DNA from 4 places in the Streptomyces sp. NBC_00704 genome. Region 2 is predicted to be linked to each of the others. Evidence: riboswitches for the same ligand, from Rfam matches in the RefSeq annotation. Region 2 holds a riboswitch; each other region holds the start of a gene.
The links. Region 2 has a riboswitch for cobalamin ahead of OG802_RS28215 (CbtB domain-containing protein). Riboswitches for the same ligand answer to the same signal wherever they lie in the genome.
Positions count from the first base shown of each region.

Region 1 (4,205 bases), 1.1 Mb from region 2:
GCGAAGCCCTGCACCGAGCCGTTCGCCTCGCGCAGCGCCTCCCGGGTGCGCGCGTCCCACACGCCCAGCTCCTTGAGCTCCCGCACCAGGTACGAGTTGACCTGGAGGAACTCGCCGGACAGCGTCTCGCGCTTGAACAGGTTGGACACCTGCGGCTCGATGCACTCGTAGACGCCCGCGATGGAGGCGATGGTGGCGGTGGGCGCGATGGCGAGCAGCAGCGAGTTGCGCATGCCGGTGGCGGCGATCCGCTCGCGCAGCGCCGCCCAGCGCTCGGGCCAGGCGAAGTCGACGCCATAGTGGTCGGGGTGCAGCACGCCCCTGGCGGTCCGGGTCTTCTCCCAGGCGGGAAGGGGGCCGTTGCGCTCGGCCAGTTCGGCGGAGGCCTCGTAGGCGGCGAGCATCACGCGCTCGGCGATACGGGTGGACAGGGCCCTGGCCTCGGGCGAGTCGAAGGGCAGCCGCAGCTTGAAGAAGACGTCCTGGAGGCCCATCGCGCCCAGGCCGACCGGCCGCCAGCGCGCGTTGGAGCGGCCCGCCTGCTCGGTCGGGTAGAAGTTGATGTCGACGACGCGGTCGAGGAAGGTGACGGCGGTGCGGACGGTCTCGTCCAGCCGCTCCCAGTCGATGTCGCCGGCCGCCGTGTCGACGAACGCGCCGAGGTTCACCGAGCCCAGGTTGCACACGGCCGTCTCGCCGTCGTCGGTGACCTCCAGGATCTCCGTGCAGAGGTTGGAGGAGTGCACGACGTGGCCCGGCTCGGCCGTCTGGTTGGCGGTGCGGTTGGCCGCGTCCTTGAAGGTCATCCAGCCGTTGCCGGTCTGCGCCAGGGTGCGCATCATCCGGCCGTACAGGTCACGGGCCGGGATGGTCTTCTTCGCCAGGCCGTCCGCCTCGGCCTTGCGGTAGGCCGCGTCGAACTCCTCGCCCCACAGGTCGACCAGCTCGGGCACGTCGGCCGGGGAGAACAGCGACCACGGCTGGTCGGCGTTGACCCGGCGCATGAACTCGTCCGGGATCCAGTGCGCGAGGTTCAGGTTGTGCGTGCGGCGGGCGTCCTCACCCGTGTTGTCCCGCAGCTCCAGGAACTCCTCGATGTCGGAGTGCCAGGTCTCCAGGTAGACGGCGGCCGCGCCCTTGCGCCGGCCGCCCTGGTTCACCGCGGCGACGGAGGCGTCCAGCGTCTTCAGGAACGGCACGATGCCGTTGGAGTGCCCGTTGGTGCCCCGGATCAGCGAACCGCGGCTGCGGATGCGGGAGTACGACAGCCCGATGCCCCCGGCGTGCTTCGACAGCCGGGCCACCTGGTGGTAGCGGTCGTAGATGGAGTCCAGCTCGTCCAGCGGGGAGTCGAGGAGGTAGCAGGACGACATCTGGGGGTGGCGGGTGCCGGAGTTGAAGAGCGTGGGGGAGGACGGCAGGTAGTCCAGCCGGCTCATCAGCCGGTAGAGCGCGGCGACTTCGTCCAGGGCGCGGGCGCTGTCGTCCTCGGCCAGACCGGCGGCGACGCGCAGCAGGAAGTGCTGGGGCGTCTCGACGACCTTGCGGGTGAGGGGGTGCCGCAGCAGGTAGCGGCTGTGCAGGGTGCGCAGTCCGAAGTAACCGAAGCGGTCGTCGGCCGCGGTGTCGATCAGCGCGTCGAGGCGGGCCGCGTGGACGCGCACGAACGCGGCGGTGCGGTCGGCGATCAGGCCCTCGCGGTGGCCGACGGCGACCGACTCGGTGAACGACGTGACGCCCTGGGAGGCGGCCTCCGCGGCGATGCCGATCGTCAGCAGCCGGGCGGCCAGCTTCGAGTACGCGGGGTCCTCGGAGATCAGGCCGGCGGCCGCCTCCGTGGCCAGCTCGCGCAGCTCCGCGGTGATCTCGGCGGCGCCCCGGGCGGACCGGCCGCGCAGGGCCGCGGCGGCGACCCGGCCGGGGTCGGCGTCGGGCAGATCGGCGGTCAGCTCGGTCAGGGTGCGCAGCAACGCGGTCCCGGGACCGTCGGTCTTCAGCTCGGTGACTGAGGCCGGTTCGGCGGGCGCGATGGTCACGTGGGGCTCTCCCTCGCTCGGCAGGGGGCCTTGCGCAGGGCAGGGGGCAGCACACGAGCGCGCGGGGGCGTCGCGTCCACCGGTCCACTCCGCGAGACCCGGACGTCAGGGGCCCGGACCGGACGGCCGGGCACGCTGTCGGCAGGATCTCGGACTGAACAGGCGTGCGCATACGGGTATGGATGCACGCGAGTACACCGTTGCGGGACAGTTCCGGATTCGCACCGGATTCCCCTGCGGCGACAGCGAGCATGAGCATACATCTTGTGCTCGTCCGTCACGCCACCCCCAGATGTTGTGTCGAGGTGGTTTCAGAGCGTCAACTGATAGGTGAGCAGAGTGAGGTCGTCCAGGTCCGGCACGGGATTCCAGTCCCGCTCGGGTGTGCGGACGAAGCCGAGACGTTCGTAGATCCGGTGCGCGGTGCGCATGGCGCGCTGACTCGACAGGACGACGGCCGTGCAGCCCGGCGTGGCCCGCGCCCGGTCGAGACAGGCCCGCACGAGCGCCTCCCCGGCTCCCCGGCCGCGCGCCGCGTGCGCGACCGCGAGCGCCCGGATCTCGGCCTCGCCGGGCCGCGCGATGTCGGCGACCGGACCGGGACCGGCCACGAAGGTGACGCCCCCGAGGAGCCGGTCGCCGTCCACGGCCACCAGGACCTCGGCGGCGGCCGCCCGCGCGGCGACGTCCTTCAGCACGGGCAGGTACGGGTCCTCCTCGCCGTAGTCGAGGAGAGCGTCCCGGAGGTAGGCCTGAGCGGTGATGTCGCCGAGGGGGGCGTACTCGGCGGGCAGCGCCTTCCTGATCCGTATGTCCATGCGGCGCAGTGTGCCGCAGACGCACGCGGGCGGGCCGCCGGATTTCTCCGGCGGCCCGCCCGTGCCGAACACGCGGCCACGCGGCCCGTGAGGGCCCTCGGCGTGGCTAGTGCGAGGCGCCCGCGGTGGCCGGCGGCAGTTCGACCTGCACGCCCGGGTCGCCCGCGTCCGCCGCGTAGTCCTCCGGCTTCGTCTCGTCGATCCCGTCGGGGGCCTTGGCCGCCTTCAGGACGAACGTCAGGACGACCGCGACGACGACGTTGAGGACGAACGCCGTCAGGCCGATGTAGCCGATCTCCCCGATGCCCGGGATCTCCTTGGAGGAGCCGCCGAAGTGCTTCTGCGTGGGGGAGGCGACCCCGTACGCGGCGAAGGTGCCGTAGACCATGCCGACGGCCCAGCCGGCGAGCAGCGCCCAGCGGTGGAACCAGCGGGTGAACAGGCCGCCGACCAGGGCCGGGAAGGTCTGCAGGATCCAGATCCCGCCCAGCAGCTGGAAGTTGATGGCGACCGTCTTGTCCATGGTGAGGACGAAGACCAGCGCGCCCACCTTCACCAGCAGCGAGACCAGCTTGGAGACCTTGGTCTCCTGGGCCGGCGTCGCGTCCGGCCTGATGAAGTCCTTGTAGATGTTGCGGGTGAAGAGGTTCGCGGCCGCGATCGACATGATGGCGGCCGGCACCAGCGCGCCGATGCCGATGGCCGCGAACGCCACACCGGCGAACCAGGACGGGAACATGTCCTCGAACAGCTGCGGGATCGCCAGCTGCCCGTTGGTGACCTTGACGCCGGCCGCGATCGCCATGAAGCCCAGCAGGGCGAGCAGGCCCAGCATCAGCGAGTACAGCGGCAGGATCGTGGTGTTGCGGCGGATCACCTCACGGCTGCGCGAGGACAGCGTCGCGGTGATGGAGTGCGGGTACATGAACAGCGCCAGGGCCGAGCCCAGCGCGAGCGTCGCGTAGGTCCACTGGCCCGGGTCCGCCGGGGCGAGCGCGCCGCGCGGCTTGCCCGTCGCCGGGTTGGTCTGGCTGAACGCCTCGCCGGCCTTGGCGAAGATGTCGTCGAACCCGCCGAGCTTGACCGGGATGTAGATGATCGCCACCGCGATGACGATGTAGATCAGGGTGTCCTTCACGAACGCGATCAGCGCGGGGGCCCGCAGACCCGAGGAGTACGTGTAGGCCGCCAGCACGCCGAAGGCGATGAGCAGCGGCAGGTCCTTCACGAACCAGTTGGTGTTCTCGCCGCCGCCGACGCCCATCACGTCGAGCACGGCCTGGATGCCGACGAGCTGGAGCGCGATGTACGGCATCGTCGCCAGGATGCCGGTGACGGCGACCGCCAGCGA
Region 1 is NZ_CP109000.1:5,434,271-5,438,475, forward strand. It holds gene OG802_RS23750 (ribonucleoside-diphosphate reductase subunit alpha) at 1-2,036, opposite strand, end outside; cobalamin riboswitch at 2,160-2,295, opposite strand; gene OG802_RS23755 (GNAT family N-acetyltransferase) at 2,348-2,854, opposite strand; gene mctP (monocarboxylate uptake permease MctP) at 2,961-4,205, opposite strand, start outside.
Region 1: it holds a riboswitch for cobalamin, as region 2 does, so the genes downstream of both, OG802_RS23750 (ribonucleoside-diphosphate reductase subunit alpha) here and OG802_RS28215 (CbtB domain-containing protein) in region 2, are expected to answer to the same signal.

Region 2 (4,205 bases):
GTTCCTGGCCGCGTCCGGCCTGTCCATCGCGATGTACTTCCACGCCCTCGGCGACACCCTCCAGCCGTACTCCCCCGTGGCCGCCGCCGTCATCGCGTTCGTCCTCACCCCGCTGACGGCGATCGTCACCAAGGGCCGTTACTACCTGCGCCGTTCGGACGACGGCATCGCCGAGCCGCTGCTCGACGCGGACGGCAACCCCAGCGCCACGACGTACGACTGCCACGTCTGCCGCCTGCCCTACGAGCGTCCCGACGTGGCCGCCTGCCCGACGCACGACGCGGTCGTCTGCTCCCTGTGCCTGAGCACGGACACGGTGGGTGACCACGTGCTGCCCGCCCGGCCGTCGACCGCCTGAACCGCGCCGCCGGGCGGCGGGCCCCGTCCCGCCGCCCGGCCTGCGCGCCGCGCCCCTGTGGTAGCTTGCCGACGCCGGTCGCACCCGTGTACGCATCCGCGGGCGCGCGTCGGGGGCCGCGGCCAGGACGCCGGGCGGCCGACGCCCGAACGGCCGCTGCCCGCACGGCGATCGACCGCCGACCGCCGACCGCGAAGTTCTCGGCACGGAGGCCGGCGAACCGCGCGCCTGTGGAGGAGCATCACGTGACGAGCCGTGTCACCTTCGTCTCGCCCGCCATGAACGCGTCGCTGCGACTGGCCCGTTTCGACGACGGAGCCCCGATCGACGACGCCGGGGCGGCCCGCGCCCGCGCGGCGGCCGGCGCGCTGCCCACGGGCGGGCGGGTCGTGACGTCTCCCACCGTGCGCTGCCGGGAGACGGCCGCCGCGCTGGGCCTCGCCCCGGAACGGGCGGCCGGTTCCCCGGCTGCCGCGAAACCAGTCGAGCCGGTGGAGCCGGTGGAGTTGGCCGGGCTGGACGTGGGGCGCTGGCGGGGGCTGACCCTCGCCGAGGTGGGCGCGGCCGAGCCGGAGGCGGTGGCGCGCTGGCTCGCCGATCCCGGTTGCGCGCCGCACGGCGGGGAGTCCGTCGAGGACCTGTGCGCGCGGGTGGCCCGCTGGCTGGAGTCGTCGTCGCGGGAGGGCCGCACCCTCGCGGTGGTCGAGCCGGAGATCGTGCGGGCGGCCGTCGTCCATGTGCTGGGGACGCCCGTGACGGCCTTCTGGCGGCTCGACGTGCCGCCGCTCACGGCCACCTCGCTCAGCGGGCGCGACGGCCGCTGGAACCTGCGGACCGGAGAGCCCCTGCGACCGGACGAGGCCTGTCCCGACGGGGCGTGACGCCGCGTCATCGGCCGTCGGAGGGGCGGGCGGAGGGGGTTCCCGGGGGCGGGCCGTCGTCGTCGCCGTCCGCCGTCGAGAGAGGGCCCCCGGGTGGTCCCAGGAGCCCTCTCGTCGTGCCGGTACCGGTCGACCCGCCTTGCGGACAGGTCAGTTGGGGGCGGCGGCCGTCGTGGTCGTGCCCGCGGGCCTCGTCGCCGGGCGGGGATTCAGCAGCCGCTCGGCCAGTTCGCCGAAGGCGAGGCCGAACGCCGCCCACATCGTCGCCTGCATGGCGAGCGACGAGAGGCGGAACCGCCACAGCAGCGTGGCCGGGAAGTCCGCCGGCACCTCGTTGACGGCGGGCAGGAACCCGTACGCCAGGCCGATCACGACGACGAAGCCGGCCACGGACACCACCGTGGCGTTCCAGTTGCCGAGTCTCGGCGCGAGCCGCTTGCCGGCGATGACCGCGGCGATCGCCAGGAGCACGCCGAGCACCATCATCAGGAAGTACAGGGTGGTGCGCTTGGCGATCGTGTCGTGGTCGCCGACGGCGGGCGGGTTGGCCGGGTACTTGAGGAAGGGCACGACGTACACGGTGAGCAGTGCGGCCCCGGACAGCAGCAGCGCCGTGGCCCGGGGGCCGAAGCGTCCGACGCGGCCCAGGGCGAAGCAGTAGGCCATGGCGGCGATGCCGCCGAAGGCCACCCCGTAGACCAGGACGCCGGTGGCCAGACCGGCGGTGGACTGCAGGCTGCGGGAGACGAGTTCGACCTCGTGCTCGTGCGCGGGGGCGTGGGACTCCTCGAAGCCGATCGCGCTGTCGACGCTCGGCTCACCGAGGAAGTACGCCACCACCAGGGCGAGCACGCCGGCCCCGAGGCCGGCGAGCATGCCCCGGACGAGCAGGTTTCTTACCGTTGCGGAATTCATGCGGGTGCGGCGCCCCTTGTCAGTGGCAGGGGAAGCCGAGCAGGTGACGGGCGTCGTGCACCCACTCGTGGACGCCCTCGCCGGAGACCACGGCCGTGGCGCCCTGCTCGGCGCCGACGAAGTAGAGCAGGACCAGCATCAGGACGCCGAAGAAGACGGCCCAGGGGGCGATGTCCCTCAGCGGCAGCTTGGCGGGTACGACAGGGCTGGTGGCGGTCGGCTGGGCGACATGCTGCGCCATGGGCAGGGCCTCCTCTGGGAGTTCGCGTCCCATCTCGGTGGTGCACAGGACGACGGCCCCGGGTCTGACTCGCGATGCGCGCCCTTGCGGGGCGGCGCACCGATCACAGTGGCGCGACCGTGCCGGATTCCCACCGGCTTCCGTGACTTCCGTCGTCGATATCAGAGCGACGGTACCGTGTGTCGCGTCCATGGCCAATAGCGCATCACCTGGCGTGACGGTGTTCTCGGCCGCCGGGTGGCCCGGATCACGCGTCGGCGCCGGGCGCGCAGGCCGCGGCGGCGCCGGCCCGCGGCGCGATCCACTGGTGGGGCGGCGCGACCGGTGCCAGAGTCGGGGCCATGCCCATCGACGTCGTCGCCCTCCGGTCCCACTTCCCCTCCCTCGCCCACGGGTTCGCCTTCTTCGACGGGCCGGGCGGGACGCAGACGCCCGCGCCGGTCGCCGAGGCGATCGCCCGGACCATGACCGGGCCGCTGTCCAACCGCGGCACGGTCAGCGCCTCCGAGCGCAACGCCGAGTCGGCGGTCGCCGGGTTCCGGGCCGCCTACGCGGATCTGCTGGGGGCGCCCGCGAACGGCGTCGTGCACGGGCGCAGCGCCACGCAGCTCACCTACGACTTCTCACGGCACCTGGCCAAGACCTGGCGGCCGGGCGACGAGATCGTCCTGAGCCGGCTGGACCACGACGCGAACGTGCGCCCGTGGATCCAGGCGGCGGAGCGCGCCGGGGTGACCGTGCGCTGGATCGAGATCGACGAGGCGACCACGGAACTGGACCTCGGCTCCTACGAGCGGGCGCTGTCGTCCCGGACGCGGCTGGTCGCGGTGACGGCGGCCTCGAACGTGCTGGGCTCCGTGGTGCCGGTGCGCCGGATCGCCGACCGGGCGCACGAGGCCGGCGCGCTGGTCCACGTGGACGGGGTGCACTACGCCGCGCACCGCCTCGTGGACGTGCGGGCGCTGGGCGCCGACCTGTTCGTCTGCTCGCCGTACAAGTTCCTCGGGCCGCACTGCGGTGTGCTCGCCGGGTCGCCGGACGTCCTGGAGGCCCTCGCGCCGGACAAGCTGCTGCCCTCCAGCGACGCCGTGCCGGAGCGCTTCGAGTTCGGGACGCTGCCCTACGAGGTGCTGGCGGGCGCAACGGCCGCGGTGGACTTCCTGGCGGACCTGGACGGCGGTGCGCCGGACGCGCCCCGCAGGGAGCGGCTGCGGCGCTCGCTGGAGTCCCTGCACGAGCACGAGAACGCGCTGCGCGCCGGGATCGAGGAGGGGCTGCGGGCGCTGGGCGACGACGTCACCGTCCACTCGAAGGCGGCGGACCGCACGCCCACGCTTCTGATGACCCTGGAGGGCCGGGACGCCCGGGAGGCGCAGGCGCATCTGGCGGCGCGGGGCGTGGTGGCCCCGGCGGGCTCGTTCTACGCCCACGAGGTCTTCGCGGCGCTGAAGCTGCCGGACCCGTCGCTGCGGGTGGGGCTCGCGCCGTACAACGACGCCGGGGACGTCGACCGGCTCCTCGACGGGCTGTCCTCGTTCCTGCGCCCGGCGTCCCCGCGCACGGCCGGGTGAAGGGCGGGGTGAACGGCCCGGTGCGCGGCGGCGCGCGGCGTTCTCCAGACTTGCATCGTTCGTTTTATTGAATCGTTCGTGTTTATGCCGTAGGTTCGACGTCATGACAGCCCCCCGTACTCCGACCACCGCCGAGGAGCTGCGCGGTGCCGGCCTGCGGGTGACGGCCGCCCGGGTCGCGCTGCTCGAGACCGTCCGCGAAGGCGATCACCTGGACGTCGAGGCGATCGCCTCCGGCG
Region 2 is NZ_CP109000.1:6,497,667-6,501,871, reverse strand. It holds gene OG802_RS28230 (allantoin permease) at 1-358, shown strand, start outside; gene OG802_RS28225 (histidine phosphatase family protein) at 604-1,239, shown strand; gene OG802_RS28220 (CbtA family protein) at 1,390-2,154, opposite strand; gene OG802_RS28215 (CbtB domain-containing protein) at 2,174-2,395, opposite strand; cobalamin riboswitch at 2,433-2,591, opposite strand; gene OG802_RS28210 (cysteine desulfurase-like protein) at 2,737-3,966, shown strand; gene OG802_RS28205 (Fur family transcriptional regulator) at 4,070-4,205, shown strand, end outside.

Region 3 (4,205 bases), 540 kb from region 2:
GAGCAGCACCTGTCCCCAGTCGGCGCCGGTGAGCGAGCCCAGCAGCCAGAACAGCACGCCCCGGGTGGTCTCGGCGCCGGCCGAGGTGAGGACGATGAAGGAGGTCAGAGCGGAGAACAGCTGCATGGCGGCCACCCCGGACAGGACGACTCGGTCGGTGCTTCCCCCGAGGGTGTGGCTGAGCAGCAGCACCAGGGCGAAGGAGAGCAGCGCGCCGAGGAAGGCGCCCGCCGACAGGGACACCGCTCCCCCGCCCACTCCCAGCACGACCACCGCGACCGCCCCCGTGGACGCACCGGACGACACGCCGAGCACGAACGGATCGGCCAGCGGGTTGCGCAGCAGTGACTGCATGACCGTCCCGCACACGGCGAGCCCGGCCCCGCACACGGCGGCGAGCAGCGTGCGCGGCATCCGCAGGTTCCACACGATGCCGTCGCGCAGCGGGGCCAACGTGCTCTCGCCGAGGCCGAGATGGGCCGCGACGGCCGCCCAGACGTCCCCCGTGGAGATGTCGGCCGGTCCGATGGTCACAGCCACGGCTGTGGAGGCCAGCAGCGCGGCCAGTCCGCAGACCGACAACACGAGTGTGCGGACGCTCACTTGGCGAGTCCGAAGTCGCGCAGACCGGCCGCGACCTTCTCGATCCCCTCGATCGTGCGGATGGACGGGTTCATCGCCTGGCCGCTCAGCAGGACGTACCGGTTCTTCCGCACTGCGCTCAGGTTGCGCGTGGCGGGGTGGGTCTCGAGGAAGCGGATCTTTGCGGCGGCGGTCTCGGCGGTCTGCTGCTTGCGGGTCAGGTCGCCGATCACGATGACGTCGGGGTCACGGTCGGCGACGGTCTCCCAGTTGATCTGGGGCCATTCGTCGTGGGTGTCGGAGAAGGCGTTCTTCGCTCCGACGGCGCGGGTGATGGCGCCGGGCGCGCCGCAGCAGCCGGCCAGGTAGGGCGACTGGGAGTTGGCGAACCAGTACATGAGTGAGACGTCGGAGGCGTCCAGTGCGGCGGTGGCGGTGCGTACCCGCTGCTTCAGCCGCGTGACGAGCTTCTCCCCGCGCTCCTCGACGCCGAACGCGCGGGCCAGGTCGCGGATTTCGCCGTACACGGCGTCGAGGGTGAGCGGCTCGCTGCGCGATCCGTCGCCGCCGCTGTCGTTGTCCTTGCCCGAGCAGTCGGACGGTGAGACGTACGTGGGCACGCCGAGCTTCTCGAACTGCTCGCGGGTGGCGACCCCGCCCTTGCCCAGGGTGGAGACGAACGAGGCGGTGACGAAGTCGGGTTCGGCGTCCAGGACCTTCTCGAAGGAGGGCGTGTTGTCGGCGAGGCGCGGCACGGACGCGTTGGCCTCCTCCACGCCCTTCATCACCGGGTCGGTCCAGGTCGCCGTACCGGCCATGCGGTCGGCGAGGCCGAGGGAGAGCAGGATCTCCGTGGTGCCCTGGTTGAGGGAGACGGCCCGTTCGGGGACCGACCTCAGGGTGACCTCGTGGCCGCAGTTGTCGATCGTGACCGGGCGGCCGGCGGCGGAGGTCGCCTCCGGTCTCGCGCCATCGCCGCCGGAGGAGGCGCAGGCCGTGAGCAGCAGGGCGGACGCGAGAACGAGCGCCGGAGCGCGGAGAAGAGCGGGGGTGCGGAGCACGGGTATGCCTTTGGGGTCGGGGCTCGTACGCGGAGCCTGGCCTGCGGACGTCCCCCGCGCCGGGGCGCGGAGGTGCCAGCAGGTCTTCGGACTCGGGTTCGTCCGGACGGGACGCCTTCCCGGTTCCCCAGTGGCGTCGTGCCCCGCCCGTCCCCCTCACCGCTGCGCGTCAGCTCCGGATTCGCACCGGATTCCCTGGCCTCGGGTGTGGCTCGACTGGCCTGTCGAGGCTATCAAGGCGATCGCCGGGTCAGGTCGTGCGGTGGGTCACGGGTGCCATCCGCAGGCGGTTCAACGGAAGGCCCCCGCAAGCCGGAGGCGGGTTCTATTGATCCCCGCAACACCCTGGAGTTCAGGGAGTTGCGGGGATCGTGGATTTTGAGGTGCTGAAGGCGAAGTTCTTCGAGGCGCTGGATCGGGAGGACGGCGGCATCACCGCTGCCGCTCGCGCAGTCGGAGTGAACCGCAATACGGCGTTCGGATGGGCCCGTCAGGCTGGTGTCCGAGGTCGCGGCAAGCCCGGCACATCCGGGCATCCCGGTCGGGCGGAGTACGAGCGGCTGCGTGCGGCCGGAGTCCATCGCCGCGATGCCGCCGCGCAGGTCGGCGTCCACGAGCGCACCGCTCGGGACTGGGACCAAGGGATCCGGCAGATCGGCCACTCGCGCCTGCATGCAGACGGCCGCCTGATCGACTATACGACCGGTGTGATCACCATCGTTACTGCCGCGTCGAAGCCGTCCGTTGCCGCGGTCGAGGCCGGGCTGCACCCCCGTTTCCTCACCGTGGCCGAGCGGGAGCTGATCGCCGACATGCGCCGTGAGGGCCGCTCGCTGCGCGCGATCGGACGGGCACTCGGCCGGCCGGCCTCCACCGTCAAGCGTGAGATCGACGCCCGTGCGGTCAACGGCGTCTACCGGCCGCACCAAGCCCAGCGGGCATGGGCGAAGAGCCGGTCGCGTCCAAAGGACTCCAAGCTGGCCCGGGAAGGAGCGTTGCGCGACTTCGCTACGGCCAAGCTCCAGGAACGCTGGTCGCCCGAGCAGATCTGCCACGCTCTGCTCATCGAGTTCCCCGACGACGAGAGCATGCGCGTGAGTCCGGAGACGATCTACCAGGCGGTCTACGTCCAGGCCCGCGGCGGACTGCGCCGCGAGGTCGCCCTGGCGCTGCGCACCGGACGCACCCGCCGCAAGCCCCACCGCAGCCCGGAGCAGCGCACTCGCCGCTTCGTCGACGAGATGGTGATGATCTCCGAGCGGCCGCCGGAGGTCGAGGACCGGGCTGTTCCTGGCCACTGGGAAGGCGATCTGATCGTCGGCCCCCGCAGCGAGAGCGCGATAGTGACCCTGGTCGAGCGCTCCACCCGCTACGTCCTGCTCGGACATCTGCCCGGCGGGCACACGGCCGAGGAAGTCCGCGATGTGCTGGTGCCGCTGATCCAGACCCTGCCCGAGCACCTGCGTGGCTCGCTGACCTGGGACCAGGGCTGCGAGATGGCCGCGCACAAGCAGTTCACCGTGGCCACCGGCGTGCCAGTCTACTTCTGCGACCCCCACTCGCCCTGGCAGCGCGGATCGAACGAGAACACCAACGGCCTGCTGCGGCAGTACTTCCCCAAAGGCACCGACCTCTCCGCGCACAGTCCCGCAGACCTCGAACACGTTGCCCAGCAACTCAACGGCCGGCCACGCAAAACGCTCGGCTGGAGAACCCCAGCCGAGCGCCTGCGTGATCTACTGACGGCCGCATAAGCCATCAGGTGTTGCGAGGACCCCGAGAATCCGCCGGAGGCTTGCGGGGGCATTCCCGTCCCCCGTGCCGAGGGTGAGAAGACGATCACGCGCAGGTCGCGCTCACGCGCTCATGCGCTCACGCGCTCAGGGCGCGAGCAGCAGGCTGTCGCCCCGCTCCTTGGCGGCGGCGTAACGCCTGGCCACGTCCTGCCAGTTGACGACCGCCCACATGGCGTCGATGAAGTCGACCTTCTGGTTCCTGTACTGCAGGTAGAAGGCGTGCTCCCAGGCGTCGAAGACCAGGATCGGGGTGGAGCCCTGGCCCACGTTGCCCTGGTGGTCGTAGACCTGCTCGACGATGAGACGACCGGACAGCGGCTCGTAGGCGAGGACGCCCCAGCCCGAACCCTGGGTGGTCGCCGACGCCTTGGTCAGCTGGGCCTTGAAGTTCCGGAAGGAGCCGAAGGACTCGGCGATGGCGTCCGCGAGTTCGCCCGTGCCGTCCTTCTCCAGCGGCTCGCCGCCGCCGTCACCGGTCATGTTGTGCCAGTAGACGGAGTGCAGGATGTGCCCGGAGAGGTGGAACGCCAGGTTCTTTTCCAGGCCGTTGATCGAGCCCCAGGACTCCTTGTCCCGCGCCTCCGCCAGCTGCTCCAGCGTGTCGTTCGCGCCCTTGACGTACGCCGCGTGGTGCTTGTCGTGGTGCAGCTCGATGATCTCCGGGCTGATCACCGGGGCGAGCGCCGCGTAGTCGTAAGGAAGCTCCGGGAGCGTGTAAACCGCCATGTCCAACGTCCTCCGACGTTATTGCGAGTGATGTGCAGTT
Region 3 is NZ_CP109000.1:7,036,091-7,040,295, reverse strand. It holds gene OG802_RS30530 (FecCD family ABC transporter permease) at 1-603, opposite strand, end outside; gene OG802_RS30525 (ABC transporter substrate-binding protein) at 600-1,649, opposite strand; cobalamin riboswitch at 1,704-1,879, opposite strand; gene OG802_RS30520 (IS30 family transposase) at 2,204-3,397, shown strand; gene OG802_RS30515 (superoxide dismutase) at 3,524-4,165, opposite strand.
Region 3: it holds a riboswitch for cobalamin, as region 2 does, so the genes downstream of both, OG802_RS30525 (ABC transporter substrate-binding protein) here and OG802_RS28215 (CbtB domain-containing protein) in region 2, are expected to answer to the same signal.

Region 4 (4,205 bases), 4.7 Mb from region 2:
GCCCGTCCCAGTTCATCTTCCGTTCACCCGGATTGCCTACGGTCGACACACCAATGACTTCGAACGATTGCCTGGGTAAATGGAAAGCTTCTCGCTGATCCTCGCGATTGTGGTTATCACCGCACTCGCGTTCGATTTCACGAACGGTTTCCACGACACCGCCAACGCGATGGCCACGACCATCTCGACCGGTGCACTCAAACCCAAGGTCGCGGTGGCGATGTCCGCCGTGCTGAACCTTGTGGGCGCTTTTCTCTCGGTGGAGGTCGCCAACACGATCTCCAAGGGTCTCGTCGACGAGACCGGCATCCGTCCCGAGGTCATCTTCGCCGCCCTGGTCGGCGCGATCCTCTGGAATCTGCTGACCTGGCTGGTGGGCCTGCCCTCCAGCTCCTCCCACGCCCTCATGGGCGGTCTGATCGGCGCCACCGTCGCCTCCGCGGGAAGCGGTGCGGTCCACGGTGACGTGCTGGTCACCAAGGTGCTGCTGCCGGCGGTCGCGGCGCCGATCGTGGCGGGCGTCGCCGCGATGTTCGCGACCCGGCTGTCGTACACCCTCGGCAAGAAGGCCGACGGCAGGGCCGCGGCGAAGGGCTACCGCACCGGCCAGATCGCCTCGGCCGGGCTGGTCTCCCTCGCGCACGGCACCAACGACGCGCAGAAGACGATGGGCATCATCACCCTCGCCCTGGTCGCGGGCGGCGCCGTGGCCCCCGACTCCGACCCGCCCACCTGGGTCATCCTCTCGGCCGGCATGGCCATCGCGCTCGGCACCTACCTCGGCGGCTGGCGCATCATCCGCACCATGGGCAAGGGCCTGACCGAACTCCAGCCGCAGCAGGGCTTCGCCGCCCAGACCAGCGCCGCCACGGTCATCCTGGCCTCCTCCCACCTCGGCTTCTCCCTCTCCACCACCCACTCGGTCTCCGGTTCGGTGATGGGCGCGGGCCTGGGCCGCAAGGGGGGCGTGGTCCGCTGGTCCACGGCGACCCGCATGTTCGTGGCCTGGGGCCTGACCCTGCCGGCGGCGGCCCTGGTGGGCGCGCTCGCCGAGAAGGTGACCGGCCTGGGCGACTGGGGCACGGCCGTGGTGGCCGTCTTCCTGATCGCCTCCAGCGCGGCCATCTGGAAGATCTCCCGGCGCGAGGTCGTCGACGCCTCCAACGTCAACGACACCGAGGAGCCCGCGGGCGTCGTCACGACGGCGATCGCGGCCGTCGCCCCGCCCCCGGCGGGTTCCCTCGCCGACGATCTGACGGCGACCATCCCCTCCCCGGCCCCGGTTTCGGCCCCGATGCCGGTCCCGGCCTCGGTCGCGGTCCCGGAGTCCGTCGCCCCCGCCGTGCCGCCGGCCGCGGCCGTCTGATCCGGCCCGTCCGGCACGAAGGAAGAGAAGCGTCATGAAGATCGACTGGGCAGCCCTGGGCTCCGTGTTCGGCGTCAGCCTCGTGGTCACCGTGGGCCTCGTGGCCCTGTTCACCCTCGGCATCATGGGCCTGTCGCGCCAGGAGCGCGCCACGGCCGAGGGCGGTTCGGCCGCCCTCGCGGTGACGGGCGCGTACGCGTGCTTCGCCGCCTGCGCGGCGGCGGTGGCGTACGGGATCTCCCTGATCGTGGCCTGACGGGCCACCAGGACACCGGAACAGCAGAACACCTGGCCACCGGGCCACCCGGACATCGGGGCACAGGGACACCGAGGGGTGCGGGACGGGTCGCCGTCCCGCACCCCTTCGCGTGTGACCGCGGCGATCGCCCGCGTGTGGGGTTCTGCACACTCTCCCCCCGCAGGTCAACGGCAAGTTGACGGCCCTTCCGGGCCCGTGGTGGACTGCCCGGGCCATGTACGGCGGCAGAAGAGGAAGCCGGTGTGAATCCGGCGCGGTCCCGCCACTGTCACCGGGGTAGTAACCCCCGGGAGCCAGGAACTCTCGCCGCGGTCTCGTCGAACCAGGGCGTGGACACCCTGAGTGAGGACACATAGCCATGTTCGGCTGCCCGTCGAGCGCCTCGCGCGCCACCCCCAGCCCGTCGGCCGCCCGCACGGCCGGCTGAGCCGATGGGTGCCGATCGCGTTCACGCGTACGGCGCCGCCGCCGGCCTCCTCGGCGACCTGCTCCTCGGCGACCCCCGCCGAGGGCATCCGGTCGCCGCGTTCGGCCGGGCCGCGGGCGCCGTGGAGCGGCTGCTGTGGCGGGACCACCGGGGCTGGGGCGCCCTGCACACCGCGGTGTGCGCGGGCGGCGCCGTCGCCCTGGGGGCCGTCGCCGCGCGGACCGTGCGCCGCTCCCCCACCGCATCCGTCGCCCTGACCGCCGCCGCCACCTGGTCCGTCGTCGGGGGCGCCTCCCTCGTGCGCGAGGCTCGGGGCATCGCGCGCGCCCTGGAGGCCGGGGACGTCGACACGGCCCGGGAACGGCTGCCGCGGCTGTGCGGGCGCGACCCGCAGGCCCTGGACGCCGACGGGATCGCCCGCGCCGTGGTGGAGTCCGTCGCCGAGAACACCTCCGACGCCGTCGTCGGCGCCCTGGTGTGGGGCGCCGTGGCCGGTGTGCCGGGGCTGGCCGGGTTCCGCGCCGTCAACACCCTCGACGCCATGGTCGGGCACCGGTCGCCGCGCCATCTGCGCTACGGGTGGGCGTCGGCGCGGCTCGACGACGTCGCCGGCTGGCCCGGGGCGCGGCTGACCGCCGTGCTCGCCGCGGCCGCCGGGGACGACCCCCGGGGCGCGGTGCGGGCCTGGCGCGCCGACGCCCGCAGGCACCCCAGTCCCAACGCCGGCCCGGTGGAGGCGTCCTTCGCGGGCGCCCTCGGGGTGCGGCTGGGCGGGACCCTGTCGTACGGCGGCCGCGTCGAGCACCGGCCCGTGCTGAACGGGGCGGCCGGGCGGCCCGTCGTCGCCGGGGACATCGAACGTGCGGCGCGGCTCTCGCGCCGCGTCGGCCTGCTCGCGCTCGGCGTGACCGTCGCCGCGCGCCGGGTCGCGACAAGGGCGCTCGACGCGCGGAAGGGGCGTATGTCATGAGCGGGGGCCTGCTGGTGGCCGGCACCACCTCCGACGCCGGCAAGAGCGTCGTCACGGCCGGGATCTGCCGGTGGCTGGTCCGGCAGGGGGTGAAGGTCGCGCCGTTCAAGGCGCAGAACATGTCGCTGAACTCGTTCGTCACGCGCGAGGGCGCCGAGATCGGGCGGGCGCAGGCCATGCAGGCGCAGGCCTGCCGCATCGAGCCGACCGCGCTGATGAACCCGGTGCTGCTCAAGCCCGGCGGGGAGCGGAGCAGTCAGGTGGTGCTGCTGGGCAGGCCGGTGGGCGAGATGAGCGCCCGCGGCTACCACGGCGGGCGGCAGCAGCAGCTCCTCGGGACCGTTCTCGACTGTCTCGCCGAGTTGCGGGGCACGTATGACGCGGTGATCTGTGAGGGGGCCGGAAGTCCCGCCGAGATCAATCTGCGGCGGACGGACATCGTCAACATGGGGATCGCCCGCAACGCCGGGCTGCCCGTGCTGGTCGTGGGCGACATCGACCGCGGCGGGGTCTTCGCCTCGTTCTTCGGGACCGTCGCGCTGCTGTCCCCCGAGGACCAGGCGCTGGTCGCCGGGTTCCTCGTGAACAAGTTCCGCGGCGACGTCTCCCTGCTGGAGCCGGGACTGGACATGCTGCACGGGCTCACCGGGCGGCGCACGTACGGCGTGCTGCCGTTCCGGCACGGGCTCGGCATCGACGAGGAGGACGGCCTGAGGGTGTCGCTGCGGGGCACCGTGCGCGAGTCGAACACCGCCGCGCCGGTCGGGGAGGACGTGCTGCGCGTCGCCGTCTGCGCGGTCCCGCTGATGTCGAACTTCACGGACGTGGACGCGCTGGCCGCCGAACCCGGCGTCGTCGTGCGGTTCGTGGACCGTCCCGAGGAGCTGGCCGACGCCGACCTGGTGGTGATCCCGGGGACCCGCGGCACGGTGCGGGCGCTGCGGTGGCTGCGCGAACGCGGCCTGGCCGAGGCGATCCTGCGCAGGGCCGCCGAGGGGCGGCCCGTCCTCGGCGTCTGCGGCGGCTTCCAGATCCTCGGCGAGCACATCGAGGACGACGTCGAGAGCCGGCGCGGGCGGGTCGACGGGCTCGGCGTCCTCCCCGTCCGGGTGCGGTTCGCCCGCGAGAAGACCCTCACCCGGCCGGCCGGCGTCGCCCTGGGCGAGCGGGTCGAGGGCTACGA
Region 4 is NZ_CP109000.1:1,797,318-1,801,522, forward strand. It holds gene OG802_RS07980 (inorganic phosphate transporter) at 80-1,366, shown strand; gene OG802_RS07985 (hypothetical protein) at 1,401-1,622, shown strand; cobalamin riboswitch at 1,807-1,948, shown strand; gene OG802_RS07990 (cobalamin biosynthesis protein) at 2,057-3,022, shown strand; gene OG802_RS07995 (cobyric acid synthase) at 3,019-4,205, shown strand, end outside.
Region 4: it holds a riboswitch for cobalamin, as region 2 does, so the genes downstream of both, OG802_RS07990 (cobalamin biosynthesis protein) here and OG802_RS28215 (CbtB domain-containing protein) in region 2, are expected to answer to the same signal.